DNA from 4 places in the Halomonas sp. KHS3 genome. Region 4 is predicted to be linked to each of the others. Evidence: predicted binding sites of a transcription regulator. Region 4 holds the regulator's gene; each other region holds the start of a gene.
The links. Region 4 encodes FNR, which switches genes on or off when oxygen is low (the NO sensors DNR and NnrR bind a similar motif). Its sites were predicted from a motif close to TTGATNTANATCAA; they were not measured.
Positions count from the first base shown of each region.

Region 1: a site for FNR is predicted at 3,909-3,922, ahead of RO22_RS12640 (ribonucleoside triphosphate reductase). Genes of this name have one in related genera too.
Region 2: a site for FNR is predicted at 3,846-3,859, ahead of RO22_RS11915 (Hsp20/alpha crystallin family protein). Genes of this name have one in related genera too.
Region 3: a site for FNR is predicted at 6,362-6,375, ahead of RO22_RS23295 (cytochrome ubiquinol oxidase subunit I). Genes of this name have one in related genera too.

Region 1 covers NZ_JWHY01000004.1:391,843-399,877, reverse strand. Annotated here, with positions in the region: gene RO22_RS12660 (nitrate reductase subunit alpha) at 1-106, opposite strand, end outside; gene hemN (oxygen-independent coproporphyrinogen III oxidase) at 281-1,666, opposite strand; gene RO22_RS12650 (peptidase U32 family protein) at 1,908-2,903, shown strand; gene RO22_RS12645 (U32 family peptidase) at 2,913-3,860, shown strand; gene RO22_RS12640 (ribonucleoside triphosphate reductase) at 3,998-5,749, shown strand; gene nrdD (anaerobic ribonucleoside-triphosphate reductase) at 5,794-5,958, shown strand; gene RO22_RS12630 (anaerobic ribonucleoside-triphosphate reductase activating protein) at 6,029-6,778, shown strand; gene RO22_RS12625 (Rrf2 family transcriptional regulator) at 6,898-7,344, shown strand; gene RO22_RS12620 (DUF4870 family protein) at 7,472-7,948, shown strand; gene RO22_RS12615 (NnrS family protein) at 8,021-8,035, opposite strand, start outside.
Region 2 covers NZ_JWHY01000004.1:236,532-244,566, reverse strand. Annotated here, with positions in the region: gene RO22_RS11935 (O-antigen ligase family protein) at 1-849, opposite strand, end outside; gene RO22_RS11930 (sugar transferase) at 1,020-1,580, opposite strand; partial or broken gene RO22_RS11925 (transposase) at 1,915-2,231, shown strand; gene RO22_RS11920 (BON domain-containing protein) at 2,467-3,117, opposite strand; gene RO22_RS11915 (Hsp20/alpha crystallin family protein) at 3,176-3,679, opposite strand; gene RO22_RS11910 (PHA/PHB synthase family protein) at 4,132-5,859, shown strand; gene RO22_RS11905 (DUF2238 domain-containing protein) at 6,269-6,919, opposite strand; gene RO22_RS11900 (cation-transporting P-type ATPase) at 6,936-8,035, opposite strand, start outside.
Region 3 covers NZ_JWHY01000017.1:11,552-19,586, forward strand. Annotated here, with positions in the region: gene cydC (thiol reductant ABC exporter subunit CydC) at 1-1,716, opposite strand, end outside; gene cydD (thiol reductant ABC exporter subunit CydD) at 1,704-3,419, opposite strand; gene cydX (cytochrome bd-I oxidase subunit CydX) at 3,403-3,522, opposite strand; gene cydB (cytochrome d ubiquinol oxidase subunit II) at 3,535-4,677, opposite strand; gene RO22_RS23295 (cytochrome ubiquinol oxidase subunit I) at 4,674-6,245, opposite strand; gene polA (DNA polymerase I) at 6,482-8,035, opposite strand, start outside.
Region 4 covers NZ_JWHY01000007.1:205,063-213,097, reverse strand. Annotated here, with positions in the region: gene RO22_RS16950 (DUF294 nucleotidyltransferase-like domain-containing protein) at 661-2,508, shown strand; gene RO22_RS16945 (DNA polymerase III subunit epsilon) at 2,514-3,167, shown strand; gene ttcA (tRNA 2-thiocytidine(32) synthetase TtcA) at 3,430-4,350, shown strand; gene fnr (fumarate/nitrate reduction transcriptional regulator Fnr) at 4,343-5,089, opposite strand; gene hemN (oxygen-independent coproporphyrinogen III oxidase) at 5,174-6,607, opposite strand; gene RO22_RS16925 (sulfite exporter TauE/SafE family protein) at 6,686-7,378, opposite strand; gene ccoS (cbb3-type cytochrome oxidase assembly protein CcoS) at 7,375-7,620, opposite strand; gene RO22_RS16915 (heavy metal translocating P-type ATPase) at 7,617-8,035, opposite strand, start outside.

The DNA of each region.
Region 1 (8,035 bases), on a different contig from region 4:
AACTATCTTCCCACTGGCGGGATTCGCTGCGTAGCTCACCGTGTTCGTTGGCAAAAGGCTCGCGGGACTTGCGGAAGAAATTCAGCCGATCTATGAAGTGACTCATGGTCGATCTCCAGGCTCCTCGGAAATTTGCATACCCGACAGTGCGGGTTCCATGGAGTGGATTCTGCGTGATCGACAAGCGAATTACTGCGTGATTACCTCCATATACACCCTATCTACCCCCAAGGTGATAGAGCGGCCAACGTAAAGGAATAGACGGTTGGCACTGTTGAAATTACACCGTGCGCGAATAACGGTTTTCCGTTGGTTTCAGGTAGGCGTCGAACGCCATGGCCAGGTTGCGGATCATCAACCTCCCTGAAGGCAGCACCTCGATTTCATGGTCGCGCAAAGCAATTAACCCGTCGTCCGCCATCTCTTCGAGGCTCGCCAAGGCACTCGCGAAGTAGCTGCGAAAATCGATATTGTGCCGGGCCTCGATAGCGGCAAATTCAAGTCGGCCGTGACACATCAGGGTATTAATGACATCGCGGCGCAGGCGGTCGTCATCGCTAAGGCGATAGCCACGGAAGACCGGTAAATGCCCTTCATCCAAACGATGCTGATACTGGGCAGTTTCCTTGACGTTTTGGCTGTAGGTATCGCCCACCTTACCAATCGAAGTAATGCCCAGCCCAATCATGTCGCAGTCGGCGTGGGTAGAGTAGCCCTGAAAATTGCGCTGCAGAGTGCCATTTTCACGGGCCAGGCTCAGCTCGTCATTCGGAAGGGCGAAATGGTCCATGCCGATGTAGACATACCCTGCGGCCGTCAGGCGGTTAATCGTAAGCTCCAGCAGCTCCAACTTGCGCTCGGGTGGCGGCATGTCTTCGGGGCGAATTAGCCGCTGAGCTTTAAACAGTTCGGGTAGATGGGCGTAGCTATAAGCGGCAATGCGATCCGGTTGCAGGTCAATAATCTTGGTTAGCGTCGTATCGAAACTCGCCACCGTCTGCAGCGGTAAACCGTAAATCAGGTCAACGCTGACCGATTCAAACCCCGCCTCGCGGGCAGCCTTGACCAGGGATACCACCTGCTCTTCACTCTGGACGCGATTGACCGCTTGCTGCACGTCGTGATCGAAGTCCTGAACCCCGAAGCTCAACCGATTGAAGCCCAGCGTGTAGAGCTCGTACACCTGTTCGGGTGTCACGGTGCGAGGGTCTACCTCCAGCGAGAATTCACGCTCTTCAGGTGCGGCGAAGTGAAAGGCTTCGTCCAGCGCCGCCATCAGTTCGCGTAGCTGGGCATTGCTTAAGTAGGTTGGGGTGCCGCCGCCCAGATGCAGTTGGGTCATTTGGCGGGTGGTATCGAACAGCGCTCCCTGAACACGTATCTCCTGTTTTAACCACTGGAGGTATTCGGCAGCTCGCTCGGTATTATGAGTAATGATTTTGTTGCAGGCGCAGTAGTAGCACAGGCTTTTGCAGAACGGGATATGCACATAGACCGAAAGCGGCTTGGGTACTGCGACCCGATTACTGCGCTCGGCGGCGCTACGGTAATCATCCTCGGCAAACGCGGCATGAAACTGGGGCGCAGTGGGATAAGAAGTGTACCGCGGGCCTGGGCGGTCATATTTCTCTACCAGGGGGCGATTGAAGAGCAGTTCATCTTGCATGATCGAAGTAGGTCTCTGAAAAGGGGCTCTAAAAGAGGTCTCTGAAATGGAACTCTGGAAGTGGGTGCAGCAAGCATTGGTTAATATTCATACAATATACGTTTTAAAAACTGCCTGCATCCAGCTTGCCTCCTCTGCAGCGTTATCCTCTTTTGAAAGCCACCCCGATATGACCTGTGTCAAAAGCCGACAAAAAATAGGTGACTAAAATGCTCGGACTTTCCCCGCAAGGAGTCTCGCTATGGAGCTTGTATGTCCCGCTGGCAACCTGCCCGCCCTAAAGCGCGCTGTAGATGAAGGTGCCGACGCCATCTATTTTGGCTTCCAGAACATCACCAACGCACGGCAATTCGCCGGGCTAAACTTTACCGACAAACGTGCCCGCGAGGGGATCGATTACGCCCACCGACATGGCAAACGCGTTTTTTGCGCCATTAATACCTATCCCCAGCCCGATGGCTGGGAACACTGGACTCGGGCCGTGGATCAGGCCGCCGAACTGGGCGTGGATGCGCTGATTCTCGCCGATATGGGACTGCTCGACTACGCGACTCGCCATCACCCCGAGATCTCGCGGCACCTTTCAGTGCAGGGTTCGGCGACCAGCCATGAAGCGCTACGCTTTTACCACCAGCATTTCGGCATCAAGCGCGCCGTACTTCCACGGGTGCTGTCAATCACTCAGGTACGCGACCTGGCCAAGCAAACACCGGTAGAACTGGAGGTGTTCGCTTTCGGCAGCCTGTGCATCATGGCCGAAGGACGCTGCTATCTCTCCTCCTACCTGACCGGCGAATCGCCCAATACCCGGGGCGTCTGCTCGCCAGCGGCTCATGTCCGCTGGGAAGAAACGCCTGAGGGCTTAGAGTCACGCCTTAACAATGTTCTTATCGACCGCTACGCCGAAGGCGAGCGCGCAGGCTACCCCACCCTATGCAAGGGTCGCTTCGAGGTAACGGGCGAGACCTATCACGCCATTGAGGAACCCACCAGCCTCAATACTCTGGAGCTATTGCCGGAACTACGCGACCTGGGTATTAGCGCCGTCAAAATTGAAGGTCGTCAGCGCAGCCCCGCCTATGTCTCTAAAGTGGCCGGGATCTGGCGTCAGGCGCTCAACCGCCTAGAGGCTCAGCCTGAGCGCTTTGATCCAGAACCCGCCTGGATGGCAGGCCTTGCCGAGCTTTCCGAAGGTGCCATCACTACCCTAGGCGCCTACGAGCGCCGCTGGAAATAGGAGCCTACTATGCCGAACACTACACCTCCCCTATCACCGACCTTATCAACCGGCCCTCTGCAACTCTCCCTCGGGCCGGTGCTTTTTTACTGGACTCGGCAACGCTACGCCGACTTCTACCGCGAGGCGGCCGACTGGCCGGTAGAGATTATAACCCTGGGCGAAACCGTCTGCTCGCGGCGCCGCGATATGAAACTGGACGACTGGCTAGGCATTGGGCGCGAGCTCACCCAGGCGGGCAAGCAGGTGGTACTCGCCAGCCAGACCTTGATCGAGTCCGAAGCCGACTTGCGTGACTTGCGCAAGCTGTGTGACAACGGTGATTTTATCGTCGAGGCCAATGACCAAAGTGCCCTGCAGCGCCTCTCCAGTGCCGGACTGCCGTTTATCGCCGGTGCTGCGCTCAACCTCTACAACCCGGCGACACTGGGCGTTATGGCCCGTGCCGGCATGCGGCGTTGGCAAGCCCCGGTGGAAATGTCACAGCAAGACTTAGCCAAGCTTATTAACGATTGCCACCAGGCAGGCGTTCCCCACCCATGCGAAGTATTCGCCTACGGGCATCTCCCCTTGGCCTGGTCGTCACGCTGTTTTACCGCCCGGCGTCACCAAACACCCAAAGACCGCTGCAAGTTCGTCTGCCAAAAATACCCCGAAGGCTTGGTGCTACGTTCACAAGAGTCCCGGGATGTTTTTACCCTGAACGGTATTCAAACCCTTTCCAGCGCCTGCCAGGATCTGCGCCATGAACTGACGTGCATGGCGGATATGGGGGTATCAGTAGCGCGTCTCAGCCCACGGGCGGAAGGCATGGCCGAGGTGGTCACGGCTTTCGACCAGGCCCGCCACGGCAGGTTAGCTACGCCCGATCCTTTGGCGCTGGTGGATGCTGAAATCTGCGACGGTTACTGGTATGGCCGACCGGGTATGGATAACACCCGCACGATGATTGGCTAAAGCCATAGCCTAGGCGCCACCACGCCTTACTATTTTTCCCCACCATTTTTGACCTGGATCATTTATTGCAAAATCCTGAACGCTTACCCTTCAACACCACATATAGTATTTATTTTTATTAAATCTAGCATATATAGGTGAATTGGGTGAAAAGCTCCACAAGCGTTCAGGTAGCAAAGCATCATATTGACGTCGCCTCGACGGTCAATGAGTACCTCCAACGCGCCGACTGGCGTGTTCACGCCAATGCCAACCAGGGGTATTCATTGGGCGGTTTAATCCTCAACGTCTCAGGCAAGTTGATAGCCAACTACTGGCTCGATGAGATTTACCCCCACGCCGTGGGGGAAGCTCATAGGGAAGGTGATTTGCATATTCACGACCTGGATATGCTGTGCGGCTATTGCGCCGGCTGGTCGCTACGTACTTTGCTTTTAGAGGGATTCAATGGGGTGCCGGGACGGGCGGAAAGCCACCCGCCCCGCCACCTTTCAAGTGCCCTCGGGCAAATGGTTAATTTTCTTGGCACCTTGCAGAACGAGTGGGCCGGGGCACAAGCCTTCAGCTCTTTCGATACCTATCTGGCACCCTACGTACGCAAGGACGGCCTGACCTACGCGCAGGTTAAGCAGGCGCTTCAGGAATTCATCTACAATCTCAATGTACCTTCGCGCTGGGGTAGTCAGACGCCCTTCACCAACCTAACCTTCGACTGGGTTTGCCCCGACGACTTGCGCCAACAGGCACCGGTTATCGGTGGAGAGGAGCAGCCGTTCAGTTACGGCGAACTACAGGTTGAAATGGACTTAATCAACCGGGCCTATTTGGAAGTGATGGAGGCCGGGGATCGCCACGGGCGTGTGTTCACCTTCCCGATACCCACTTATAACATCACCCATGATTTCGACTGGGAAAGCGACAACGCCGAGCGGCTCTTCGCACTGACCGCCAAGTACGGCCTGCCCTACTTTCAAAACTTTCTAAATTCGGATCTGGAACCCCACATGGTGCGCTCCATGTGCTGCCGCCTGCAGCTTGATTTAAGTGAACTGCTCAAACGCGGCAACGGTCTGTTCGGCAGCGCGGAGCAAACCGGATCGTTGGGAGTAGTGACGATCAACTGCGCCCGGCTGGGTTACCGCTTTGCCGGCGACCGGGCCGGGCTGTTCAGCGAGCTGGATCGCCTACTGTCGCTCGGGCGCGATAGCCTCGAACTCAAGCGCGAGCGCATTCAGCAACTAATGGATCAGGGGCTCTACCCCTTTACCCAGCGCTACCTGGGCACGTTACGTAATCATTTCTCTACTCTGGGTGTGAATGGGCTTAACGAAATGGTGCGCAACTTTACTGGGGATCGCTGCGATATAGCCGACGCCCAAGGGCTGCAGCTGGCGCTGGATCTTCTTGACCACGTCCGGGAGCGGATGCGCGAATTTCAAGAACAGACCGGCCATATGTATAACCTTGAAGCTACTCCTGCAGAGGGCACCACTCACCGCTTTGCCCGGGAGGATCTGACTCGCTTTCCTGACATTCTTCAGGCCGGTACACCCGAGGCGCCCTACTACACCAATTCCAGCCAATTGCCGGTGGATCATACCGATGATCCCTTTGAGGCACTGAGCCATCAAGACCCCTTACAGACTCGCTATACCGGTGGCACGGTATTGCATCTCTATATGCGCGAACGGATTACCTCGGCCACCGCCTGTCGCAAGCTGGTTAAAACGGCGCTCTCTCACTTTCGCTTACCCTACCTCACAGTCACACCCACCTTTTCGATCTGCCCGGTGCATGGCTACCTGTCGGGTGAACATGAGTTCTGCCCCAAGTGCGACGAAGCACTTTGGGCAAAAACGGCGAGCGCAATCGACGCCGCCACGGCTTGAGGCATTTGCCTCACTTTTTCTCAACTCGTTTAAGGAACACGCTAATGCAAACCTCTCAATATGCTAGCTTGCCCACTGAGCAGCGCCAGCGCTGCGAAGTCTGGACCCGCGTCATGGGCTACCACCGCCCGGTAAGTCAGTTCAATATCGGCAAACGTGCCGAACACCAGGAGCGACGCCATTTTACTGAAGCCGCCGCCTCTCGGTAGCTAGCCCTCACTTTTCTCTAACGACAGCTGGGGGGTCTGGCTACAGGCGCCCCAGCAGGGGGATATCACTATGGCTATGCAGACGACACTTGACGACATCACAACTAAATTATCTTCGGTTCGGCTGCCGACTGCCGGCCTTGTGCCCATGACCACACTGGATTATCCCGATCATCTGGCGTGTGTTGTCTTTCTCCAAGGCTGCCCGCTACGCTGCGGCTACTGCCACAATCCCAACATGATCCCGTCGCGCCGAGGTGAACCCCAGGAGTGGCAAGCGATACGGGAATTCCTGAGCACCAGGCAAGGCCTGCTGGAAGCGGTGGTTTTCAGCGGTGGTGAGCCCACCCTGAATGCCGGTTTGTCCGATGCAGTAAAGGAAGTGAAAGCATTGGGCTTTAAGGTGGGACTACATACCGCCGGCCCTTATCCTGACCGCCTCACCCAGCTATTACCGCACCTTGACTGGGTGGGGCTGGATGTAAAAGGACGCGGAAAAGAGTTTGACCGCATCTGCGGCCGTCCCGGCATCTGGCAGTTGCATGCCCGTAGCTTGGAGGCTTTGCTCGACAGCGGACTCAATTTCGAGTGCCGTACCACCATTCACTGGAAAGATTTTCAGCTTACCGATGTGGAACGCCTGGCACTGAGTCTTGCCGACTGTGGGGTACGCCACTATGCGCTGCAGGTGGCCCGCAGCGAGCAATGCTTCGATCCCACCTATTCTCAGCCAGTTGCCAATACTCCATCTACAGCTCAGATGAATGCGCTGGTAAGCCGTTTGAAACCGTACTTTGACCAGCTTGAGCTAAGGCAATAACGCTTTCCTTCTTGACTCAGGTCAGCATTAGTACCCCCATGTTCTGATTGCAACTTACTGAACGTTCATACAACATGTTTCTTTTACAGTTGGATTACTCTCGGAGCAAAGCACACTCCATGCATCTCACTCGATTCACCGATTATTCAATACGCGTGTTGATCTTCCTCGCCGTGAAAGGCGAAGAGCGTTCTACTATCAATGAGATCGCAGAGACCTTTGATATTTCTCGCAATCACCTGATGAAAGTCGTTCAGGAGCTTAGCCAGAAGAACTACGTTACCGCTATTCGGGGCAAGAACGGTGGCCTATTGCTCACGCGAGACCCCGCTACTATCGTGCTGGGTAAACTCGTGCGCGAAATGGAACATGGCATGGAGCTAGTCGAGTGCTTTCATAGCGATAACAACTGCATCATTACTCCCTCGTGTCGGCTCCAGCCCATTCTAAACGAAGCCTTGTCAGCGTTTCTGGAGGTGCTTGACCGCTATACTTTGGCAGATGTGTTGTCCAATCGTTACCCGCAGTTGGCAGGACTAATGCGTATCCCCACCGTCAATGTCTGACGATCACTAGAAACAACCCTATTAATTTCAGCTAAGGAAATTCTGCATAGTTGCTCTACAATAAATGCATTAAAAATGCATTTTAACGCGCTATTAATGATTCCCACTTTGCCGAATGAGGTTTTCTATGGCTATCTCCCCATCATCCATGCCCTCCGCATCTCACTCCGCGGCCACTTCAACGTCGACTTCCTCTAATACGTTTAAGAAAAGCCGCGGGCGTGGCGCGGCTATCGTTGTCTATATGCTCTTTCTGGGTAGCGTATTAGCGGTGGTCACCGCCCCCATAGGGGTACTCATTGCCCACATGAAAAGAAACGATGCCGAGGAGTGGGTCGCTTCCCATTTGCAGTTTCAGATTAGAACGTTTTGGTTAGGGCTATTAGGCGGGGTGTTGTTCACTGCCATTTGGCATCTACTGGGCTGGATCGGGCTACCCGCCGTAGCCCCCTGGGCTCTAGGCTACCTCTATTTTACAGCCTGCCTGATCTGGATGGTGGGCCGTTGCGGGGTAGGCATTACCCGCCTCACCAACAACCGTCCAGTGGCTAACCCACGCAGTCTTGCCTTTGGCGGTGCCCGGGTCACCCTGGCTGATCGCTAATGAGCGTTTGAATACCTCAATGGTTTTAATACGCCTGCATCCGGACGGATGCAGGCGCCATCTATTATTCGTTCAGCCATCCTGATC
Region 2 (8,035 bases), on a different contig from region 4:
AAGACCTGGCAGCCCTTTTCGTACCCAGGCATCCAGAAGGTCGTTATGCGCATGCCAGTAATTGCCTAACTCGGGGCTTAGCACGCCTTGAGTCTCTAGTCTTTGCATGGCGGGTAGATAGCCCTGATGCCCGTAGCCCACGAGGGGACGTTCATAAATCAGCCAGAATGCGCCGCGATACATTTCCAAGCGAGCCCCTACGGAGCCATAGTCAGCGCCTTCCATGTAGCGATGCACCTCGGCCACCGCCTTATCCACCCTTTTTTCTACGCCGCTATGGGGCGTCGTATACACCCCTATCATCACAGCTATTGCAGCAGTCAGTGCCAACCATCGCCACAGCGCTCGCCAGCGACGCGCATAACCGTAATAAAATACCCATATCACTAGCGGCAGTGCCAACCACCCGCCCCGGGTGCCAGAAAGAGCCGAGGCTAGTCCGCCCCCCATTGCGCCGCTCAGCAAAAGCGCTACCCAAAAAAAACGTGTTGATCGCTGTTGCCAGGCCCACCCCAATCCGGCCAAACATAACAGCGCCATCAATAGCGCAAGATTGCCGAAAAAGATTGAATGTAACGGTGGGTGGCCTGTAGCACGGGTTAAACCGACTATCCATTTTTGCCACGCCGCCCAACCCCCTGCACCCAATCCACTTAGCGCTAAACCCACCCACCATGCTGAAGGACGTGGTGGAACGGCGCGCACTAACATAAACGCCAATGCCGCGAGCCAAGCTGCACCAGCTAATGGCAAGGCCCGCTCCAAGCTAGAATGCCAAGCGCCAGCCACTACTTCGACAATACCGACTCCTAGTAGCAACGCCAAAAGAAGGCCATCACCACGCCCCATTGGTTTTCTAAAAAAGCTACGCCTTTGTCGCTCATGCCTAGCAAGAAACGACCATATAATAGTGATCGCCAATCCTAGCCAATAGCCCAAGGGGGCCAATAGCGGTAACACGGTGATTGCTAAAGCCTGCATGCAGTATTTACCTTGTAGGCCACAGGAGTGCGCATGCTTTATTGTCTCACCCGGTCTCCGCTTCCTCTACCCATCACAGTGAGGAACAGGTAGCGAAAATACGTCGGCATCGCCATTGTCGCCAACATTTTTTGATCCGTTTCTGCCAGTAATTGAGGCGTAGACATATCAATATCGTTAAGTTGCGCCAGCCCGGTAATTCCTGGGCGAGCATTGTATACACCACGCTCGGTACGCTCTTTGATCAACTCATCTTGCGTGTATAAGCAAGGACGAGGCCCCACAAGGCTCATATCCCCTTTCAATACATTCCATAGCTGCGGTAACTCATCCAATTTGGTACGCCGTAAGAAATGACCGAATTTGGTAATTGAAGAAGAATCCGCAAGATGCGAAGCAACCCAAGCGGTATCAGGCTTCATAGTACGAAATTTAATCAATACAAACGGCTGGCCACGGTATCCCACACGCTTTTGCAAAAATAGAGGAGACCCCGTGTCCCAGTAACCGATTAAGGCTAATATAAGCAATAATGGCAGACCAATGAGTAGGCCCGTGGCAGCAAACAGGATATCAAAAAATCGTAATATTTTAGTCATGATGTCAATACCCGCATAGTTAAGTCACTATTATTACCATATAAAAATTAGATCTTGGCAACTTCCACTTCAACAAGAATACGCTTTATCACCCAAACAAAGGCAACCAAAGAGTAACGATCTCGAAGAGAAGTATATAAACAAGCTGTTTATATAGCTATAACTGTTAACCTAACAATTTAGGCATATTTTCTCATTCTATTTTACTAGTCTCACCAATTAGAAATTAAGCAAAAAAGGCTAAAACAATTCCCATTAATATATATTATTTGGTAATCCCCTCCGAAAAACCAGGGAACTCAGAAGTAGAATTTTCCGTAAGCTAAACGCAGGGATAACCTGCACGAAAAAATCACGTTTTTCAGACAGCCAAATACTTTCGATCCTTAAGTAAAAGGAAGGCGGTGCCCCGGTTCCGAAACTATGCCGTGAGCTCGGCATGAGCAGTGCGACCTTCTACAAGTAGATAGCTAAATTCGGTGGTATGGGTGCATCCATGGTGGCACGGCTGAAGGTGCTAGAGGATGAAAGCCAGCGGCTCAAGAAGATGTACTCCAAGGAACGATTGAAAGCGGACATCTTCAAGGAAAGCCATCATAAAAAGTGGTGAAGCCGTCTCGTCGCCGTGAGATGTCGCAGAAAGCCGTAAGGAGACATCACTATGGATCACAGGCTCGGCGGCCATCAATATAGTTTTGCATCGCCCACAAATTAGATGCATCGTAAAGATGTTCGGCGGCCTCCCATTGGTAGCACCTCAGGACGGGCGGACTAGGTACATAGCAGGATTCCCTTTGGTTACAGGATCCAACAAGCCAAAAAACAAAGGGTCATCGAACCCCTGCCTGCGATTAGACAACCCTGAAAACTCTATAACATTTAATGCTTAAGTTCTTATATGATCCGTTACTTTCCAGACGCCTGGTGAATTCCATACAGCATGGTGAATTAAGTCTTTTTCCGCAAGGTTATGTACCTTTCCACTAAGCGTTACTTCATGATTATGAACTTCTACTTTTATGGCATTCGCATCCTGAAGCGCCCTTCGCTTAAGTGCGTTCTCAATATTAGCCTTAACCGCCGTAGTCGTTGGCTTAGGTTTAAGAACGATCTGGTTACTAACACCAGTCACACCTGCTAAATATCGAATTGAGCTAGCAGCTAGGAGGCGCTGATATTCCCAGGGCACTTCCCCTGACAAGGTGACCCATCCATCCTCAACCATTACCTTTAATGGGTCATTTGGAATAAAAACATTCCACTCAAGCGTATTTTTTACCGCACGCGCTATATCGGCATCAGTGCGCTGATTTTCCCCTGGCAGTTGTACGTCAATTTCCACAGCGACGCCCTTTACCCCAGCCACCCGCTGAGCTGCCTTTTCCGCATGCCATTTTTCACCATAACTATCCACATGACCGGCTAATGTTACAATGCCATCTTTTACCTCTACACCAATATCCGACGCTCGGACAGAGGGTTCATCACCAAGTTCCGCAAGTACATCTTGCTGAAGTTGACTATCTGATTTCGACATTATGAATACTCCTTGTGTTATGCAGTTATAACTTTCCGTCAACCAGACTATTTTTGACTTACTTAACCTCAAGATTTCGCCGTAATGCCTGCTTGGATTTGGGCATGGTGATTGTCAAGATACCATCCTTAAATTTGGCCTCCGCATGCTGTGTTTCTACATCTACAGGCAATGCAATCGTACGAGAAAAAGTGCCTTGCCATATTTCTGAATGGTAATATTCATCTTTCTTTTCCTCGGTTTCACCAGAGCGCCGACCTTTTAACATCACAGCATGGTCGGTGATCTCGATATCTATCTCCTTGCGATCAACACCTGGCATCTCAGCACGAACGACGAGTTCCTTTTCTCGGTCAATAATGTCGACTTTAGGGTTGCTTTGAGCAAAAAATCCGAGCCTTTCCTTGACTAAGTCATCTCTAAAGAAAGGTTTTAACCAACTACGTTCAAAGAACCCCTCCATTAAGCGGTCGAACTCCTCAAGCGGATTCAGCGACCGATTGGTTGGCAATGCGCTGGACTCCTGACCCGCAATAACAGGTTTTGTAGCAGTCTTCTCCATGATATTTCTCCTCTATGCTTTCATCTGCTTTGGATAGCACCTTCACCCATTACGTATTAATCTTAGGCACCAAAAAAACATCAGGTGTTACTTGAATATTTATAGCGCAAACAAGATTTTTTAAAAGCTAATCAACGTAACAAAAAGGTATTAAAATGATTAAAAATTGATCTAGAGCAATTTATCTTCCTTTCCAGCCATTCAAAATTCTATTCTTAAAAGGGGGGGTACAACAGACTTATTAAAAATCAAAAACTTAGCAGGACAGCATGATGAGTTTTATATGGCGTTAAACTAGCCCTATTGAAACCCAAGTAGCTTATAATCTAGAAAAGAACAGCTAGTATCAAACACGATGCCAAGACGCTAAGCAAGTGGTAGATAAGAGTGAAGCACTAAATCTTGTACTCACTCTCTTGAGCAGCCTATCTACCTCACGAGGATTGATTTTGATGATTTACGACGAAGCTCAACACCAAAATATCGATAGGTTGGTACGTGCATCATTGGCCAGGCTAACGCTCGGTATTTCTCCTGCATCGGCGATGCTGACTTACTTGGACTGGCTATCCAGCCTCCAGCTTTCTCCAGGGACTCAGGCTCATCTACTACAAAAAGCAACGAAGAAACATCTATGCTTACTGATTTGGGCCAGCCATTCGGCTCTAGATCCCGATGCCAAGCCTTGTATTGCCCCTTTGCCACAGGATCGTCGTTTTCGTGATCCTGCTTGGCGTTATTTTCCCTATAACCTGCTTTATCAAGGCTTTCTTCTTCAACAGCAGTGGTGGCATAACGCTACCACCGGACCACGCGGTTTATCTCCGCATCACGAACAGGCAGTAGAATTCGGTGCCCGCCAGTGGCTTGATGTGTTCTCGCCCTCCAATTTTTTACTGACTAATCCCACTGTGCTCAAAAAGACCTTTGAAAGCGCCGGAGGTAATCTAATCCAAGGCCTGCAGCATTACTGTGAAGATATCCAAAACCACTATCTTGGCAAAAGGTCAGCGGGTGCTGAAAAGTACGTCGTTGGAAAAAATGTAGCAATTACGCCGGGTAAGGTTATCTATCGCAACCATCTAGTCGAATTGATCCAGTACACGCCTACTACTGAAGAGGTGCACGCGGCTCCTATGCTCATTGTGCCTGCCTGGATCATGAAGTATTACATCCTAGATCTGTCACCGCATAACTCGCTTGTCAGGTATCTGGTCGACCATGGCCACACCGTTTTTATGATCTCATGGCGCAACCCAACGTCTGAGGATTGCGATATTGGGATGGATGACTATCGGCAACAAGGCATTATGGCTAGCCTCGATATTATCGAACATCTATTTCCTAGCCAGAAGATACATGCGGTAGGCTACTGCCTTGGAGGAACACTGTTGGCCATTACCGCCTCTGCGATGGCGAGAAATAGCGACAATCGCTTAGCTTCAATGACACTCTTTGCCGCGCAAACAGATTTTCGAGAAGCTGGCGAATTGATGCTATTTATTGACGAAAAGCAGCTCGCCTTCCTTGAAGATTTAATGTGGGCTCAGGGCATTCTCGATACTAAGCAAATGTCAGGGGTATTCCAGATACTGCGCTCCAACGATTTAATCTGGTCTCGGGTCGTGAACGAGTATTTGCTAGGCACAAGGCAACCCATTAACGATCTTCTCGCCTGGAACGCGGATGCAACGCGTATGCCTTACCGCATGCACTCTGAATACTTGCGTAACCTGTTTTTAAATAATGATTTAGCCGAAGGACGTCTTCGAGTAGATGGCCGTCCGATAGCACTTAGTGATATTCAGATACCTATCTTCTGTGTTGGCACTGAGTGGGATCATGTCGCACCATGGCGATCAACCTACAGGTTGCATCTAATTGCGGATGCGCCGGAGATTACTTTTTTACTCACTAGTGGAGGTCACAACGCGGGTATTATTAGCCCCCCTGAACAATCGCATCGGCATTATCGGGTAGCCACCGCCTTTGAAGGTGACTCTTATATTGATCCAGACACTTGGCTGAAACGCACAGCAATTAAGCCAGGTTCATGGTGGGCTGCATGGCAATCATGGCTGGCAACCAGGTCTGGCTCTCTTATTAAGGCGCCCGATGTTGGTTCACAAACTTACCCACCGCTCGAAGACGCCCCTGGTAGCTATGTTAGAAAGGCGTAACGCCTGTATGGCTAGTTCTATTAAGGTGCTAGTCACTTTGTTTCTTTTATCCTGGCTGCCTCACAGAGCTAAACGATATTCAACGTTACACGCCCTATCTCTCACTACCTATAAATCCCTGTATATTTACTGCGCCACATCCCAATGAGGCACTGTAAAATACATACCACTGCTTGCAAGATTTTAATATAGCTTACATTCGCAATATTGAAACGCTCAGCCGACTCATCAGCGGTTTTCAACAGCAAGGCATATTATCAGCTCATGGGCATGAGTACTGCCGCCTTCTTAACCCTACAAAGTTGGCTGCTATTGCTGAAATAAAAACATGAGCGCGCATCGCATTACCTCTTCTTTCAATGATGCAATTGATATCTATGAAGAAAATTCCACATACTCACCACTCTGCTTATTTATTTGAATTTGAGTTAATTGGTGTCACGAAATAGTGTGCTGTCACACTCAGTAGGCTTGCTATGGACGCTCCTAAAAGTGCCAAAACCATGTCCTTCTGTGCATCCCAAATATCTCCCTGGGCACCTAGGTATGATTCCCCCAATTCCCCTGGGAAGAGTACAACCGCCAGCCACTCAGCAATCTCATAAAACGCCGAATGGGATAAAATCAGCATCACCGGTAGTAGGCGTCTTTTCACAAGATCTTCCATCAGTGGAAAAAGTAGCAGTCCATAAAGGAAATGTACCCAGCGGTCGTACTGATTACGCTCAAAGCTAAACCGTTGGTCCAGAGAAAACCCAAGCAGGGTTCTCAACCAACGGTCATAGGGCACTTCAGAATAGGTATAATGAGCACCAACTTCATGAAATATCAAAAATAGAAAAATGCTTAACCATGCCAGACGTGAGACACCACCCTGATACCACAACCAACCCAATACGGGCACCGCGGCAAACACCAGAATATTTTCAAGTAGCCAATCTGAACGGTAATAAGGCGCTATGGCCAACCATATCCAGAACAGCACAAATCCAACAAACAGCCATGCAGGAAACGGATCAAGCGTTAGCAGACGAGCACGTACTTGCTTAATCCTAGACACACTCCCCTACCTCTGTTTATTGATTTAGCCAGCCTGTTCGGCGCATCACAATTTTCTCGAGTTCCAATATAGTCATCATCACCATGCCGATGCTGATGACCAATACGCCATCCAAAAATGTTAACGGCTGAGTATCGAAAAGGGCTTGCATAGCAGGCCAGTAGGTAAACATCGCCTGAGCAACTATCACCACAGCGACAGCAGACAGCACAGCGGGAGTGCCCAGTAACCCCTGCCAACTAAATGAGGTGTAGTGTAGATAGCGCACATTAAATAGATAGAAAATTTCCAATACGACGATCAAATTGACCACCAAGGTGCGAGCCATCGGCAGCTCATCCCCACGCCCCAGTGAGTAAAAAAATACGCCCAGCACCGCTGCTAGAAAAAGGAACGAAACAAGCGCTACCCGCCAGATCAGAAAAGGTGTCAGCAACCCTTGATTAGCAGGCCTGGGACGGCGCTGCATGACATTGGGTTCTGCCGGTTCGAACGCTAGAGCTAGGCCAAGGGTGCCCGCCGTAACAAGATTAATCCACAAAATTTGCACCGCAGACATCGGCATGGAGAAGTTAAACAGGATAGCGGCAATGACCGCCAATACCTCACCGCCATTAGTGGGTAGTGTCCACGCGGTTACTTTGCGGATATTGTCATAGACAACTCGACCTTCGTTCACCGCAGCGACGATAGAGGCGAAGTTATCATCCAGCAAGACCATTTGAGAGGCCTCTTTCGCCGCATCAGTGCCTTTATGCCCCATCCCAACGCCGACATTTGCCTGCTTCAACGACGGCGCATCATTGACGCCATCGCCGGTCATGGCCACGATTGCCCCCGTCGACTGCAGGGCACGAACGATACGCAGTTTGTGTTCAGGGTTGGTGCGAGCAAAAACACTGGTTTCGTTCACGATAGCAGGAAGGTCAGCGTCTGAAATGCCATCAAGTTCACGCCCAGTCAAGACGTGTGGATCTTCTCCAAATCCTAGCTGCCGCGCAATCGCCGCTGCTGTCTCAGCGTGATCACCGGTAATCATTTTCACCGCAATACCCGCGGAATGGCATTCTTTAATGGCGGCCACCGCCTCCTCGCGCGGAGGGTCGATAAACCCTA
Region 3 (8,035 bases), on a different contig from region 4:
CGGAAAGCGCCGGGGACGACCATCTTCCTGCATATAGAGGGTACGCACCTGACTTTCAGGCAGCTCTAATGGCACGTGGCTAGAAATAACCAGAATCCCATGCTGTGCGCGGCGCACAAGGCTGGTGACGACATGACGCCGAGTTACCGCGTCAAGCCCGGCTAACGGCTCGTCGAGCAGCAGAATGGGCCGTCGCGCCAGCAGCACCCGCCCCAGGGCGATACGTCTCGCCTGACCTCCAGAGACAGCTGCTCCATACTCGCCCAAAGGTGTCTCAAGCCCCAGGGGCAACCCTCGCGCCCAGGTGCCTAGCGCCAAATCATCAAGAACGCTCCACAGCTCACTATCACCGGCATGACGGGCACCAAGGCGTAGATTTTCCGCCAGACTCATGTCAAACAAATCCCACTGTTGGGGCAGATAGCCGACGGCGTTGTGCATTGACCACTGCTCAATGGGATAACCATTAAGACAACACTCCCCGGACAGCGGCAGCAACTCGCCGGCAAATACCTGCAACAAGGTCGATTTGCCACACCCCGAGGGGCCATGTAAACAGAGTATTTCACCGCTCTTCAACGCCAGGCTGATACGTTGCGGCCCCACCAGTGCGCCAGGCAGGCGTGCTGTTAATTGGCTGACATTTAGCTGCCAGCTGAGCGGTGCGGTTTCAGCCTCCTCAATAGCGATTTGCGCCCTCGGCGCCCCTTCCGCCAGGGTATTGAGACGATTCCGTGCGGCAAAGCTCGCGCCCAAGGCAAGAAAACTATGGGTCAGTGGTGCCAATATTTCCCCTAATGCCAGGATCGCCAAGACGGCAGCTAACAGCATTGGCACCGTCAAATGGCTGGCCGCTAACAGCGCTTCTGCCTGCCATAGCACACTAACGATGGCAGCTCCCAGCGCCACCTGCTGCAACGCGGTGGTCAGGCTAGCAAGCAGTTGCTGGCGCTCCTGATGCGCCAAGTAGTCGGCGTCCCATTTTTTCACTCGTTGGGCCATCTCTGGCCATCGCCCCCACAACACTAATGAGGTAATGGCTGCCAAGGGTTCAATCAGTGCCACCCGACGACGCTCAGCAAGTTCGGCACTCTGGCGTGCCTGATCAATACCGCGCCATAACGCCAGTAACGGCAACCCCAGCCAGGCTAACAGCACTCCTGGCAAAGCAGCCCACATCAGGGTGCCACTCAGCCAGTAAAGCCCTGCCATGACAACCACCACCATTAACCCGGCCCAGCCCCAGGGCAGGAGCGCCCGCAATACCACCTGATCAAGCTGGTCTATATCGGTCACAAGGCGATGCATAGCGTTAGCCGTGCCGTGGTGAGAAGGACTGGAAGCCGCCTGCAATAATGGCTTTTTCCCCAATGCCATGAACAACCGACAACGCAGATCCTTCAGCAACCCTAGCGCGGCATCATGGGACGCTAGGCGTTCACCGTAGCGCCCGGCCGTGCGTACAATGGCACACAGACGAATCAGCGCTGCGGGGCGAAAATAGTCGAAACCGAAGGCGGTCGCCGTCATCGTACCGGCAACCGCCGCCGCGGTAATAAACCAACCCGAGATAGCCAGCAAGCCAATCACAGCCAGCAGCGTGGCGGCGCCTAGCAAGAACGCCAGCGACCAGCCGCCACGCCGAAGCAACAGCAAATCACGCAGCCGGATAGTGGGAGGTTGTTCTACAGAGGGGGTCTTGTTTAGCCGCAGCATGCGATGGCCTCTTTCGATGACAGCTCAATTTGCCGATCGACCCACTCCAGGCCCGCCGACTCGTGACTGACGATAAGCACGCTACGCCCGCGGCTAAGCTTTCCGATCAATGCATTGAGTTGCCAGGCAGCATCCGGATCAAGGTGGGCCGTGGGCTCATCGAATAGCCATAGCACTGCATCACGAAGCAGCAACTGCGCCAATCCCAAACGTTGCAGCTGGCCACCGGAGAGTCCCTGTCCGCGCTCGCCCAGCTGCGTGGCAAGCCCATTACCGCGAAGCAGAATCGGCCACAGGCCAACCAGGGTCAGAACCTCAATAAGCTCTTCATCTGTTTTATCCAGGGCCGCCAAGCGCAGGTTATCTGCAATGCTGCCGGACTGGATCGGCGGCTGCTGACTGAGGTAGCCAAGCTGGCGTTGCCAAGTGGCGCGGGGCCACTGGGCAAGTTCGCAACCCTTCGCCTTCAGGCTGCCCTGGTAAGCGCTAAATCCCAACAACGCATGCAAAAGGCTCGACTTGCCCACTCCGCTTTCGCCCTGCACCAATACCCTTTCGCCCGCAGCCAGCGTGAGGTTAAGCGGCGCCAGACGAAGCCGACCGCCTTCACCCCGAACACTCAGCTCGTTACACTCCACGGTGAAAGACTCGACGTTTCTCGCTACCGGGGGTAGCGGTGCCTCACGAGGCTGCCAAGTGTCAGCTTCCAGCAGAGGCATCAGCGCCTGCATGGCACCGATTGCTTCCGCCCGGGCATGATAGTCAGTGCCCAATTGGCGAAGCGGCGCATAGAACTCGGGCGCCAGCAGTAAAATAAACAGCGCCCCCTGATAGGGTACCGGCACCTCCGCTTTCGCCCAGGGCAAAAGGCCAAGCAGCCCTAAGCCGAGATAAAGCGCCACCAAGGCAATCGCCAGCGCGGCAAAAAACTCCAGCACCGCGCTGGATAGAAAGGCAAGTCTAAGCACCCGCATAGTACGCCCACGGTAGGCGTCACTCGCCCGGGCGACCTTGGTCTCTGCTTGGTCAGTTGCCCCCATGCGCTGTAGCGTCGCCATCCCACGAACCAGGTCGAGGAAGCGGCCCCCCATACGCGCCAAGGCGACGAACTGCTGCTGACTGGCACCCGCAGCAGCACGTCCCACCAGGATCATAAACAGTGGCACCAACGGCGCGGTCATTAGCATCAATCCCGCGGCCAAGGGGCTGTACAGCGCTACCACCGCCGCTATCAGGCAGGGCACTAGCACCGCCAGCAAGCTCTGTACCCGATAGCGGCTAACGTAGCCGTCCAAGGCGTCCACCTGCTCCAGCACCTGAGTGGCCAAGGCGCCATCACTGCCAAATTGGCGCCTAACCGGCCCAAGGTGGCCAAGCTGCGTTAATAACTGGCTGCGTAAGGCGTCACGAGCACGCAGGCTGGCCTGACGAGACAGCCACTCCCGGCCAGCGTGGAGAAAAGGGCGTAGCACCATGCAAATGGCCAGCCCTGCTAGCCACACCATCGGATGGCCCGGCGACTCCCTACCCTGCCAAAGCAGTAACCAATGGTGAAAAATAGTGGCCAACAGCCAACTCTGGGCAATCAGCAATACCACGCCGATCATCGCTAGCAGCGTGGCGCCCCGCAACCACCAGCGTTGTGGGGCGAGGCAGCGGTTCAGCCGCTGCCGCGGGTCATGGGCTTCAGTCGCTCCGCTCATGCTCGGATTCGCCTTCATAGCCATTCACTTCAAGCCACATGGCGTTAAGAATGCTGACGGTGGCCGCCAGCGTGACACCCAAAATCCAGGCGAAATACCACATACGACACCCCCCTCAGTAAAGCGCTTTGTCGTTATCACGAATAAACTGCTCGTTCAGGCGTCCACGCATGACCCAGTAACTCCAGACGGTATACAGCAGCACCAACGGCACGAAAATACACACCACCACAAACATGATCTTGAGCGTCAACTCGCTCGCCGTGGCATCCCACATGGTCAGACTATGGTTGGGGTTCAGCGACGACGGCATCACGAAGGGAAACATCGTAACGCCCGTTGTGACCACCACCATGGCCATGGCGACAGCCGAACTGGTAAATGCCAGCGCATGTCGTCCCAGCTTCATGGTCAGCGCGCAGAGTACAAAGCTTAAAACGCCTAGTATTGGCAGTAGCCACAACAGCGGGAAGCGGCTGTAGTTGGTCATCCAGCCGCCAGCACTGACCGCCACGATTTTACCGGTGGTATCGTTGTACCCTTGGGTGTCGATTACGCTAGTCACTTGGTAGCCATCAACGCCCAGGAGCAGCCACACCCCACCCAGCACGAACAGTGCCGCGCATACCAGTGCTGCCAGGCTGCCGATGGCCGCACTACGGCTGCGCAGTTCGCCCTCGGTTTTAAGCTGCAGCCAAGCCGCTCCATGGGTGACGAACATCAGCAGGCTCAACAACCCGGCCAATAGCGCAAAGGGGTTTAATAGGCCCAGCAAGCCGCCCTGATACTCCAGGCGCAGATAGTCATCGAACTGGAAGGGAACGCCTTGCAAGAGATTGCCAAAGGCGACACCAAAGATCAGCGCGGGAACGGCGGAGCCGATCGTCAACCCCCAATCCCAACGACGGCGCCATGTGGGATTTTCCAACTTGGAGCGATAATCGAACGCCAGGGGGCGAAGAAAAAGCGCAAATAGCGTCAGCATCAAGGCGAGATAGAAGCCATTGAAGGCTGTTGCGTAAACTGGAGGCCAAGCAGCAAACAGTGCGCCCCCCGCAGTGACCAGCCAGACTTGATTACCGTCCCAATGAGGCGCCATGGAGTTGATCATCACCCGGCGCTCCTCATCGCCGCGCCCGACCACGTTGAGCAAGGCGGCAACGCCCATATCAAAACCATCGGTGACCGCGAAGCCCACCAATAGCACGCCGATCAGCACCCACCAGACAAACCTAAGGGTTTCGTAGTCCATCATCATGCCTCCCGTGCTGGGGTTGAGATTGGATAGTCAGACTCAGCGTCATCATCCAGGTAACCGCTACCGGAGGGCCCTTTGCGGGCAAAGTGTTGCATCAGCCACATTTCGATGATGACGAAGGTGGTGTAGAGGACGCCAATAGAAATCAGGGTAAACAGCACCTGCTCAGCAGTCAGGCTGGAAATGGCCAAGTGCACCGGCAATATCTCGCCGATTGCCCACGGCTGACGCCCATATTCGGCCACGAACCAGCCCGCTTCACAGGCAATCCAAGGCAGCGGTAGGCTGAACAGCGCGAAGCGAAGTAGCCACCGGGACTTCTCTGGCTGACGACGTACGCTATGCCAGAAGGCCAGCGCAAACAGCAACAGCATGCTAAAGCCCGCGGCGACCATGGCCCGAAAAGACCAGAAAAGCGGCCAAACCTTGGGAATCGACGCTTCAACGGCTTGATCAATTTCGGCTGTGGTCGCATTGGCTACATCGTCGCTATAGGCACTGAGCAGTAGCCCATAACCAAGATCGCTGCGCACTTCCTCGAACCGAGCCATATCCCCTTCGCGCTCTTCATCACTGCGCAGGCGCTGCATGAGTGCGTAGGCTTCCTGGCCATTGACGATGCGCTCGCGGTGCTCTTCCTTAAGCTCCCGAATACCCATCACTTCGGTATTCAGCGAGCGCGTGGCAATCAAGCCCATCACGCCAGGTATGCGGATGGCAAAGTCGGTATGCTGTTCCGCCTCGTTGGGGAGCCCAAATAGCGTGAAAGCCGCAGGTGCGGGATGGGTTTGCCACTCTGCTTCGATGGCGGCCAGCTTGACCTTCTGCACGTCCCCCAGCTCATAGCCAGACTCATCGCCCAGTACAATGACCGATAGCGCGCTGGCCAACCCGAAGGCAGAAGCAATCGCAAAGCTGCGCCGCGCAAAGGCAATCTCACGCCCCTTGAGCAGGTACCAGCTTGAAATCGCCAACACGAAAATCGCCCCGGTGACGTACCCCGCTGACACGGTATGCACAAATTTGACTTGGGCGACGGGGTTGAGCAGCACCTCTGCAAAGCTGACCAACTCCATACGCATGGTGGCTAGGTTGAGCTCCGACCCTACGGGGTGCTGCATCCAGCCATTGGCTACCAGAATCCACAGGGCTGACATATTGGTCGCCAAGGCCATGAACCAGGTAACCGCCAGATGCTTCTCTTTTGACAGGCGATCCCAGCCGAAGAAGAACAGCCCGACCAGCGTCGACTCAAGGAAGAACGCCATCAAGGCTTCTATCGCCAGGGGCGCTCCGAAAATATCGCCGACATAGTGAGAGTAGTACGACCAGTTAGTGCCGAACTGGAACTCCATGGCGATACCGGTCGTTACCCCTAACGCAAAGTTAATACCAAACAGCTTGCCCCAGAATTTGGTCATCTGACGATAAATGGTTTTACCGGTCATGACATAGACCGACTCCATGATCGCCAGCAGTATCGACAGCCCTAGCGTTAAGGGTACAAACAGGAAATGCACCATCGCCGTAAAGGCGAACTGCAACCTGGATAATTCAACAATGTCCATGAGTGACTCCCGATGGATAGCTTAAACACACCTTTCGCCCCACCGGGAAACCACAGACAGGTGCTAACCCAGGCAAAGCGATGTGTATAGGCTATTCCTTCACCCGAGCCAACAATTTGATCTTGATCAATTCCTTACTTAAGCATTGCACTGTTGCGACAATATGCCATCCACCCCTTTCCTCATTCAGAGTCGCAGGCGTAGATGAGCGAGGCTTGTGGTGTTGGTAGTAGGCATTAATGCGCTTCATCCCAATTGGCACCGCTCTCCGCTTCTACAATCAGCGGTACTTTCAGCTCAGCCGCGCCCTGCATGCGTTTTTGCACCTGCTCGATAAAGGCCTCGACCTGCTTCTCGGCGACTTCAAATACCAGTTCATCGTGCACCTGCATCACCATCAGCGCATCGAATTCGCCTTCCGCTAGCCACGCATCCACATTGATCATCGCCTGCTTGATAATATCGGCGGCAGTGCCCTGCATCGGCGCGTTAATCGCGGTGCGCTCAGCGCCTTGGCGGCGGTTGCGGTTTTGCGACTGAATTTCCGGCAGGTAAAGCCGCCGCCCTAATACAGTTTCGACAAAACCATCCTCTGCTGCTTGCGAGCGAATGCGCTCCATATAGCGGGCCACGCCGGGATAGCGGTCAAAGTAACGATCAATGTAGGTTTGCGCCTGGTTGCGCTCGATATGCAGCTGACGCGACAGCCCCCAGGCACTCATGCCGTAGATCAAGCCGAAGTTAATCGCTTTGGCGCTACGGCGCTGATCGCCAGAGACCTTCTCAAGAGAGGTGCCGAAGACTTCTGCCGCCGTGGCGGTGTGAATATCACGCCCTTCGGCAAACGCTTCCAGCAGCCCTTTATCTTCAGATAAATGCGCCATAATACGCAGCTCAATTTGCGAGTAATCGGCGGCGACAATACGGTAGCCTGGGCGGGCAATAAATGCCTGACGAATTTTGCGCCCCTCTTCGGTACGGATGGGAATGTTCTGTAAGTTGGGATCCGACGACGACAGCCGCCCGGTCGCAGTGACCGCCTGATGATAGCTGGTGTGTACCCGGCCAGTGGCTTTATTGAGCAGACGCGGTAGCTTATCGGTGTAGGTGGACTTCAGTTTGGCCAGCCCCCGATGCTGCATAATCACCTTGGGCAGCGGGTAATCCAGCGCCAGCTCTTCAAGCACACCTTCCGCGGTAGAGGGTGCGCCTTTAGGGGTTTTTTTGAGCACCGGAATTTTCTGCTCTTCAAACAGAATTTGCCCCAACTGCTTGGGCGAGCCGAGATTAAATTCGCGCCCGGCCAGTTCAAACGCCTCGCGTTCTAATTCGCCAATGCGCTGCTCTAGCTGCTGGCTCTGTTTGTGCAGTAGCTCGGCATCTACCGCTACCCCGTTGCGTTCGATGCGCGAGAGCACTTTGATCAGCGGCAGCTCAATATTATCCAGTACCTCCGCCAGACGCCCTTCGCTTTCGACCTGGGGACGCAGCGTTTGCTGCAGCCGCAGGGTAATATCAACATCTTCGCAGGCATAAGGCGCCGCTTGTTCCAGGGCAATCTGGTTAAAGGTCAACTGCTTGGCGCCCTTACCGGCAATCTCTTCAAAGGAGATGGTCTTTTCGCCCAGATACTTGAGCGCCAGCGAATCCATATCGTGGCGGGTGGCGGTGGAGTTGAGCACATACGAGGCCAACATGGTGTCGGCAAACGGGCCCGCCACGGAAATCGCATAGTTGGCCAGCACGGAAATATCGTACTTGAGGTTTTGGCCAATCTTGGTCTTGGTCGC
Region 4 (8,035 bases):
ATAGCGTGTGACCCATCAGGGCAATCGCACGTCTAAAGCCACCCTATCGATAGGAGTGGTGAGTCAGCTTCTGTTAGCACATCACCTTATTATTCGATATGAAATGTCGAGTTAGTTAGTGACGTGCGATTACCCTGCATGACTCATTGTTAATACTGGGCAATAAACGTCAAAAAATAAATCCCAGACTTTGGTATCAATAAACGACGAATTGGCTTTTTGTAAGATGCATGTTATTGAAAATACGAGTTTTTAGAGGCTGTTTAAGCGAATTTTGTAGGCGTTTGAAGAGCTATAGGACGATAGTCTAGTGAGCAAATAAAAGCAGTTATTGGCTACTTTAAATACATGTCCTGGGTTTTGCCGGAAGCACGGTTAGTAAGTGTCGATACTTTGGTCGTGTATCAAAAGTCGCTTCGACTTTAGCGTGATAGCTAAAGGTATAACAAGGTTATACTTGCTACTTGGGAAGTGAATCCTTTATACCCGTACAGCCACCTTCATATAATAATCGATAACAGTTTTTTTGAAGCGCTGGTGTGGGCCAATTTATGTGGGCCAGTATCGAGTCACGACGTTTATTTATTTTTGCTTATGTCTGCTAGCGCGCCTTAAGACACAACCCGGTTAGTCGCAGCCTGTTTAATGAGGTTATACCCCATGGTCGATGTGGATCTATCCCAACTGCCGTTTACGCTCCTTGACGATGAGGGGCGTGACCATATTCGTCGTGGCATTGACCTGGCCTATTTTGATCGTGACGAAATCATTTTAGAGACTGGCCAAGCGGGTGAGTTCGTTTATCTGATCCATAAAGGCGAAGTGGCGGAAATCGATCCTACATTGCCCTCATCTACCGCGCGTATTGGTCACTACACGGCAGGGGACCTGTTTGGCGCGATCAGTATTCTCAACGGTAAAAGCCGCTACCGCTTTAAGGCTGAACAGGAGTGCCTGTGTTACCTAATGCCTAAAGCACTGTTTCAGCAGCTGTGTCGCCACTATCCTGATTTCAGCAGTTTTTTTCGCCAATCGCTGACCCATAAGGCGCGCCTGATGACCGAAAAGCGCGCCGAAGGTGGCGTCACCATGGCAGGCTTTATGCTGGCCAAGGTAAGCGAGTGCATGCGTGCGCCACTGCTGATGGCAGCGACGACCGATATCGCTAGCGCTGTAAAACAGCTCAACGAAAGTCACGCCGACAGCCTGCTGGTGTCGACCCAGGACGACACCCTCGGCATGGTGACCAAAACCGATCTGCTCAACGCCTTAGTGCTAAAGGGCAGCGCGGTAACATCATCGGTGGATAAGATCGCCCATTTTAACTTGGTGACCGTCGCACCGGATCAGTACTTATTTGAAGTATTGGTGCTGATGACCCGCCATAAAGTGGCGCGGGTGGTAGTGATGGAGCAAAACGTCTTGAAAGGCGTTGTAGAGCTCACCGACGTGCTTAGCTACTTCTCAAGCCGCAGCTATGTGGTGAGCCTGCAGATCGAGCAGGCGACCAACTTAGAGTCGCTTTCAGCTGCCAGTCAGCGCACCCCGGAGCTGGTCAAAGCGCTGATGGCCCAGGGCGTTAAGCTGCGCTTTGCGATGGATCTGCTTGCGGCACTAAACGGCCGTATTATTAGCAAGGCCTGGGAGTTCACTGTCGATAAGCGCTATCACGAGCAGAGCTGCATGATGGTGATGGGCAGCGAAGGGCGCGGTGAGCAGATTCTAAAAACGGATCAGGATAACGGCTTGATTCTTGCCGATGAAACCCAGTGGCCTGATCTTGCCAGCCATATGCAAACGCTCACCGATACCCTGATTCAGCTTGGTTACCCGCCGTGCCCCGGCAACATTATGGTGTCTAACCCCGCGTGGGTGGCCACGGTATCCCAATGGAAAGGTAATATTGCCAAGTGGGCCAGGGAGCGTGATGGCGATAGCCTGATGAAGCTGGCCATTATGCTCGATGCTCATGGCGTGGCGGGCAACCCGAGCTTGCTTGAGAGCGTGCGCGATGAGCTGTTTGAACGCTGCTCGGGCGATGAGCTGCTGCTTTCCTATTTTGCCCGCACGGCGCTGCGCTTTTCGACGCCGCTGACGCTGTTTGGTTCGCTGAAAAAGCCTCAGCACGGTATCGATATCAAGAAAGGCGGTATTTTCCCTATCGTGCACGGTGTCCGCGCCATGGCGCTTGAGCGGCGCATCAAAGCCACCTCGACGTTTGATCGCTTGGATGCCCTGGTTACTGACGGCCGGTTGGATCGCCGTTTTGCCGATGACCTGGGCGAAGCGTTGGCGCTTTTTTCTGAGCTGCGCCTCAAGCAGCAGCTAAGTACGCTGGAAACTTCTGCGGATGCGAAAGAAACTAACGCCCAAAGCAGCAGACGCGCTAACCGTGTCGTGGTGCAGAACCTCTCTTCCCTGGAGCGCGACCTACTGCGCGAAGCGATGCATATTGTCAAAGACTTTAAGCAGCGGCTTTCCCACCGTTACCATTTGGAGTATTCGTGAGCGGAATGCGGCTGTTAGATCGACATGTGACGCTATTTAGCGGCTCGCTGCGCACCTTGTTAAGGCGTGAAAGTGACCGGCGTCGTTGTGCAGACTCCCCCTATGCCTGGCTGTTTCAGCCCTATATGGGCGAAGAGCTGGTGGCGCTCGCCTGCACCGCAACGCCCACGCAATCATCACCTGTGATCAGCGTGGCGGCAGTGGTGCTGAGCCATCAGCAGGTGCATACCAGCCGCGCTTTTGTGATCACCCTTGGCAGCGCGAAGCAGCCCGCGAGCGCAACGCTGCGCCGTCATCACTTGCTGTGCGAGGCGGGGGAGATACTGCCACCAAACAGTGATAACTTGAGCGCGCTAGTAGAATTTATCGGCAATCGGCCCATCGTTGGCTGGCAGTTAGAGAAGCGCATTGGAGCATTGAATGCACTACTCAGTAAGCGGCTGAATTTTGCCCTGCCCAACGCCCAGGTCGATGTGGCAAAACTGCATCAGCGCCAACTGCGCCGTTTGCACCCGGAGGTCGAAGCGCCCAGCAGCTTCGCCCAGGCGTTGGCATGCTGGCAAGTACCCGTCATGGGCATGCAGAGTGTGCTTGGAGAGGCCACCGCCAGCGCACTGCTGTATATGCGCCTGCAGCGTATTATGGCGCAGGTGGCATAGTAGTCTCTTTCGTCGTGGCGAGGACAGCTTTCCGCGAGGGCGCTGTGAACCCCTCCCTGGGCGCTACTTTTGTCATCCATGACAAAAGACCCTCGCTCCAAGCTGCCCTCGCACCGAGGTATGGTGCAGCGGTCAAAATAGTCACTTCCAATTGCGATATCTTGTGTGGCTACGTCTGATTAGTTGGGTCAGGCGGTGAGTGTTGTTAGAATAGTTATTACTTTTTTCTCTCACGCCTTCTACCCTCGGCAGTGCTTATACCATGCAAACTCTTGATCACTTTGATCCTGCTCACCTTGATACGGTTGGAGCCACCCCAGCTAACGCTGAGCACGACCAGCCTGAGCTGGCTGATGCGAAGCAGAAGCGTGAATTTAACAAGCTGCAAAAGCGTCTGCGCCGAGAAGTGGGCAATGCGATCATTGATTACCAAATGATCAATGAAGGTGATCGCGTAATGGTCTGCCTCTCCGGTGGAAAGGACAGCTACACGATGCTGGAGATTTTGCGCAATTTGCAGCGCAATGCGCCGGTCAATTTTTCGCTGGTAGCGGTCAATCTGGATCAAAAACAGCCGGGTTTTCCCGAGCACGTATTGCCTGCGTATCTGGATAAGCAGGGCGTGGAGTACCACATTGTCGAGCGCGATACTTACTCGGTGGTAAAAGAGAAAACCCCGGAAGGTAAAACCACCTGCGCGCTTTGTTCACGGCTGCGGCGCGGCTCGTTGTATGGCTTTGCCGAAGAGATTGGCGCCAATAAGATAGCCCTGGGCCATCACCGGGAAGATATTCTCGAAACGCTGTTTCTCAATATGTTCTTTGGCGGCAACCTGAAAGCGATGCCGCCAAAGCTGCTATCCGATGATGGGAAGAATATCGTTATTCGGCCGTTGGCCTACTGCAAAGAGGCGGATATCGCCGAGTTTTCGCGGCTGATGGCGTTTCCGATTATTCCCTGCAACCTGTGCGGTTCACAGCCTAATATGCAGCGTCAGGTGGTCAAAGAGATGCTTGCCGAGTGGGACAAAAAGTTTCCTGGCCGTCTGGAGAGCATGTTCAAGGCCGTCACCAACATTGCCCCTTCCCAGTTGGCCGACCGCAGCCTGTTCGATTTTGAAGGCCTTGAGGCCAAGCAAGCAGAGCTACTGGCGGGGCGTATCCAAGCCTTTAACGTCAGCTAACTGTTTGCTCTTCCTCTTCGGCGAGGGTAATCAAGCGCGGCATATCGAGAATGTTGACCTCTCGCCCTGAGACCGCCACCACACTCTGCTGCTGAAAGCGGCTTAGTATGCGGCTGACCGTTTCCACCGCTAAGCCCAGGTAGTTGCCGATATCAGCCCTGGGCATTGAGAGGCGAAAGCTGTAAGGCGAGTAGCCCCGGCGACGAAAACGATCTGAGAGGGTAATCAAAAAACTTGCCAGCCGCTGATCGGCGGTTTTACGCGAAAGTAGCCGCATCATACGCCGGTCATCGCGCAACTCTTTGCTCATGCTGCGATAAAGCTGGCCACGCAGTTCGGGCAGCTCCTCCGAGAGTAAGTCCAGGCGGTCAAAAGGAATCTCGCAGACGGTGGTCGTTTCCAGGGCGATAACGCTACCGGGGTAATGCTCTTCGTCAATGCCATCCAACCCCACCAATTCACTGGGCAGGTAGAAATTGGTCAACTGCTCGCTGCCGTTACCTTCGGCGGTGATCTGTTTCAAACTGCCCGAACGGACTGCGTAAACGCTGGTAAAGGTGTCGCCCTGACGAAACAGCGGTTCGCCTTTTTTCAGCGGCGCGCGACGACGAATAATGGCGTCAAACTGCCCCACGTCGTCCAGCTCAAGGGCAAGTGGCAGGCACAGTGAGCTCAAACTGCAGGTTTGGCAGCGAGCTTCATGGAGTAGCGAGCGCCGACGGCTCATGGGTTCCAACATGCTTTGCTCCTTGAGAGGGTCCCGCTTATCAATTAGAAAATCCTTACTTATTATAGTCGCTTTAGCATGCCTGCAATAAGGTGATTAAACAATCTTAGAATACTGTTGTCCCGTTTGCCCGGAAAGATGGGTATCAAACGCCATTGCTATATGGCGAATCAGCAGTCGACCCATTGGCGTTGCGTTAAGCTGGTCGCCGCTGCGTGCCAGCAGGCCATCTTGCTCGGCGCTTTGCAGGCGCTCAAGCGCAGGCGCAAAGTAGCGGGGGGCATCAATGTTCCAGCGCTGGCTAACGGCGGTCAGATCAATGCCCATATCGCACATCAGCCGCTCAATCACATCCCGGCGGATCAGGTCGTCATCACTTAAGCGTATGCCACGCACGGTGGCAAGCTGCCCCTGATCCAGCGCCGCTTCGTAGCGGGCCAGATCGCTAGGATTCTGCGCATAGACGTCATCAATACGGGAAATCGCCGATACGCCAAGCCCGATTAAGTCGCACTGAGCATGGCTGGAGTAGCCCTGGAAGTTGCGCTGCAGCGAGCCTTCGCGCTGGGCAATAGCCAGGCTATCGTCAGGGCGGGCAAAGTGATCCATACCGATATGCACATAGCCAGCTGCGGTGAGCATTTCGATGGTGGTGCGCAGAATCGCTAGCTTCTCTTCTCCGCCTGGCAAGTCATCGACATTAATGCGCCGCTGCGGGGCAAAACGCTCGGGCATATGCGCGTAATTAAACACAGAAAGGCGCGCCGGGTTGAGCTCGATCACCTGGCGTAGGGTGTTGGCAAAGCTCTTTTCAGTCTGAAATGGCAAGCCATAAATTAGGTCGAGATTGAGCGAGCGAAAGCCCAGGCGATGCGCCTCCTCCATCAGCGTTTCGGTAAGTACCCGAGGCTGAATACGGTTAATCGCTTTCTGCACCAGCGGGCTTAAATCCTGCACGCCCAGGCTGATGCGATTAAAGCCGAGGGATTCGAGATGGCGCAGCGTAAACACATCCGCTTCGCGAGGATCTATTTCAATTGCGTAATCGCGATCAGCAGACGATGAAAGACCAAAACGTGCATCCAGTCGATCAATCAGGTCGCCCATCTGGTTCAAACTGAGAAATGTCGGCGTGCCGCCGCCCCAATGCAACTGCTCCACCGGTCGTGATGTATCCAAGTGGCGTGCGGTCAGCACCATTTCACGGTCAAGCCGGGCTATATAGGGCTCGGCAAGGGCAGTGTTTTTGGTAGCGATTTTATTACACGCGCAGTAGAAGCAGATCTTGCGGCAGAAGGGCACATGAACGTACAGAGAGAGCGGACGCTTACTGGCATTGCTACGCTCCAATGCCTGGGTCAGGTCGCCAGGGGTAAATTGGTCGTGAAACGACAGCGCCGTGGGGTAGGAGGTGTAGCGTGGGCCGTTGGTGTCGTAGCGACGCAGTAACGCTTCGTCCCACACCGGCTGCATAGGGGCTGCGGCAGCAGCGGGTGCAAGAGGTAAGGCAGCAGGGGTATGAACGGGCATGAAGGGGCGCTCCGACGTTAGGAAATGCCGCTAGCCTAACCCGTGGTTAGGAGGTAAATGTTGAGCCACGTCATGCTATTAGAGGTTGTGTACCGAAAGCGTCCACAGTTGCCACAGTGCAAAAGCGATAATTGTCAGCGCTGCCACGCTGCGGGTCGCGGGGTGACGTATCAAATGGCTGAGCTGGCGGGCAGCCAGGCCAGTGGCAAGCAGCGCAGGTAGGGTGCCAAGCCCAAAGGCGCCCATGAGTAGAGCGCCCTGAAGCGGGTCGGCAATCGCTAAGCTCCAGGCCAACATGGAGTAGACCAACCCGCAGGGGAGCCAGCCCCAGAGCGCTCCCAGGGCGAAGGCTTGGGGAATATGCACTACGGGCATCAAGCGACGCCCCACGGGTTCGATAAAGCGCCATAGTCGCCGGCCAACGGCCTCCACTTTGAGCAGCCCTTTCCACCAGTTGGCGATATACAGTGCCATTAAGATCAGCATCAGTGCGGCAAATACCTGGAGTAGCAGGCGTGCCGTAGCAGAAAGGGAAAACAGCGTGCCTAGCAGTGCCACCAGCGCGCCTGCGCTCATATAGCTAACAATGCGGCCTGTGTTGTAGCTGAGCAGCAGGCCTCCCATGCGCGCCGGATGACGCATGCTGGGGGGGACTGCAAAGGTGAGCGCGCTCATAATGCCGCCACACATACCAATGCAGTGGGCGCCGCCCATCAAGCCAAACACAAACGCCGCCATTAGCGGCGGCAGATCAAGCCCCGTTGGATTCATGGCCGAGGCTCTTGGTCGTCGGGTGTGTCTGCCGCTGATGGTTCGGAAGATTTTTGCTTTGCCTGCTGATGCTGGCGGCGCTGCTCAGGGCTAAGATCGTTTTCATCCTCATCAAATAGAATGCGGTGCGCTGGGCCTTCTAGGTCATCGAACTGATCATTTTTCACCGCCCAGAAAAACGCCCAGACGGCGAGGCCCAGCAAAATCAGGGAAAGCGGGATCAGCAGATAAAGAATCGTCATGCGGCCACCGGTGTTGAGGTGTCGAGCGTTGGCGCGGGCTGAGGTCGCCAGCGCGACAGTCGCAGGGCATTACCCACCACTACTAGCGAGCTAAGCGACATTCCAATTGCAGCTAGCCAGGGCGGCACCAGACCCATTGCCGCCAGCGGCAGCGCCGAAAAGTTGTAGCACACTGACCAAATCATGTTCTGGCGCATGATACGCCGGGTGGCGCGGGAAATCTCGATGGCCTCAAAAATCCGCATCAGACGTGGGCTGAGCAGCACTGCGTCGGCGCGGGTGCGGGCTAGATCCGTTGCGCCATTCATGGCAATCGCCACATCGGCACCGGCTAACACCGGCACGTCGTTAATGCCGTCACCAATCATCACCACGGTTTCGCCTGCGGCTTGGAGCTCTTTCATCCGGGCTAGCT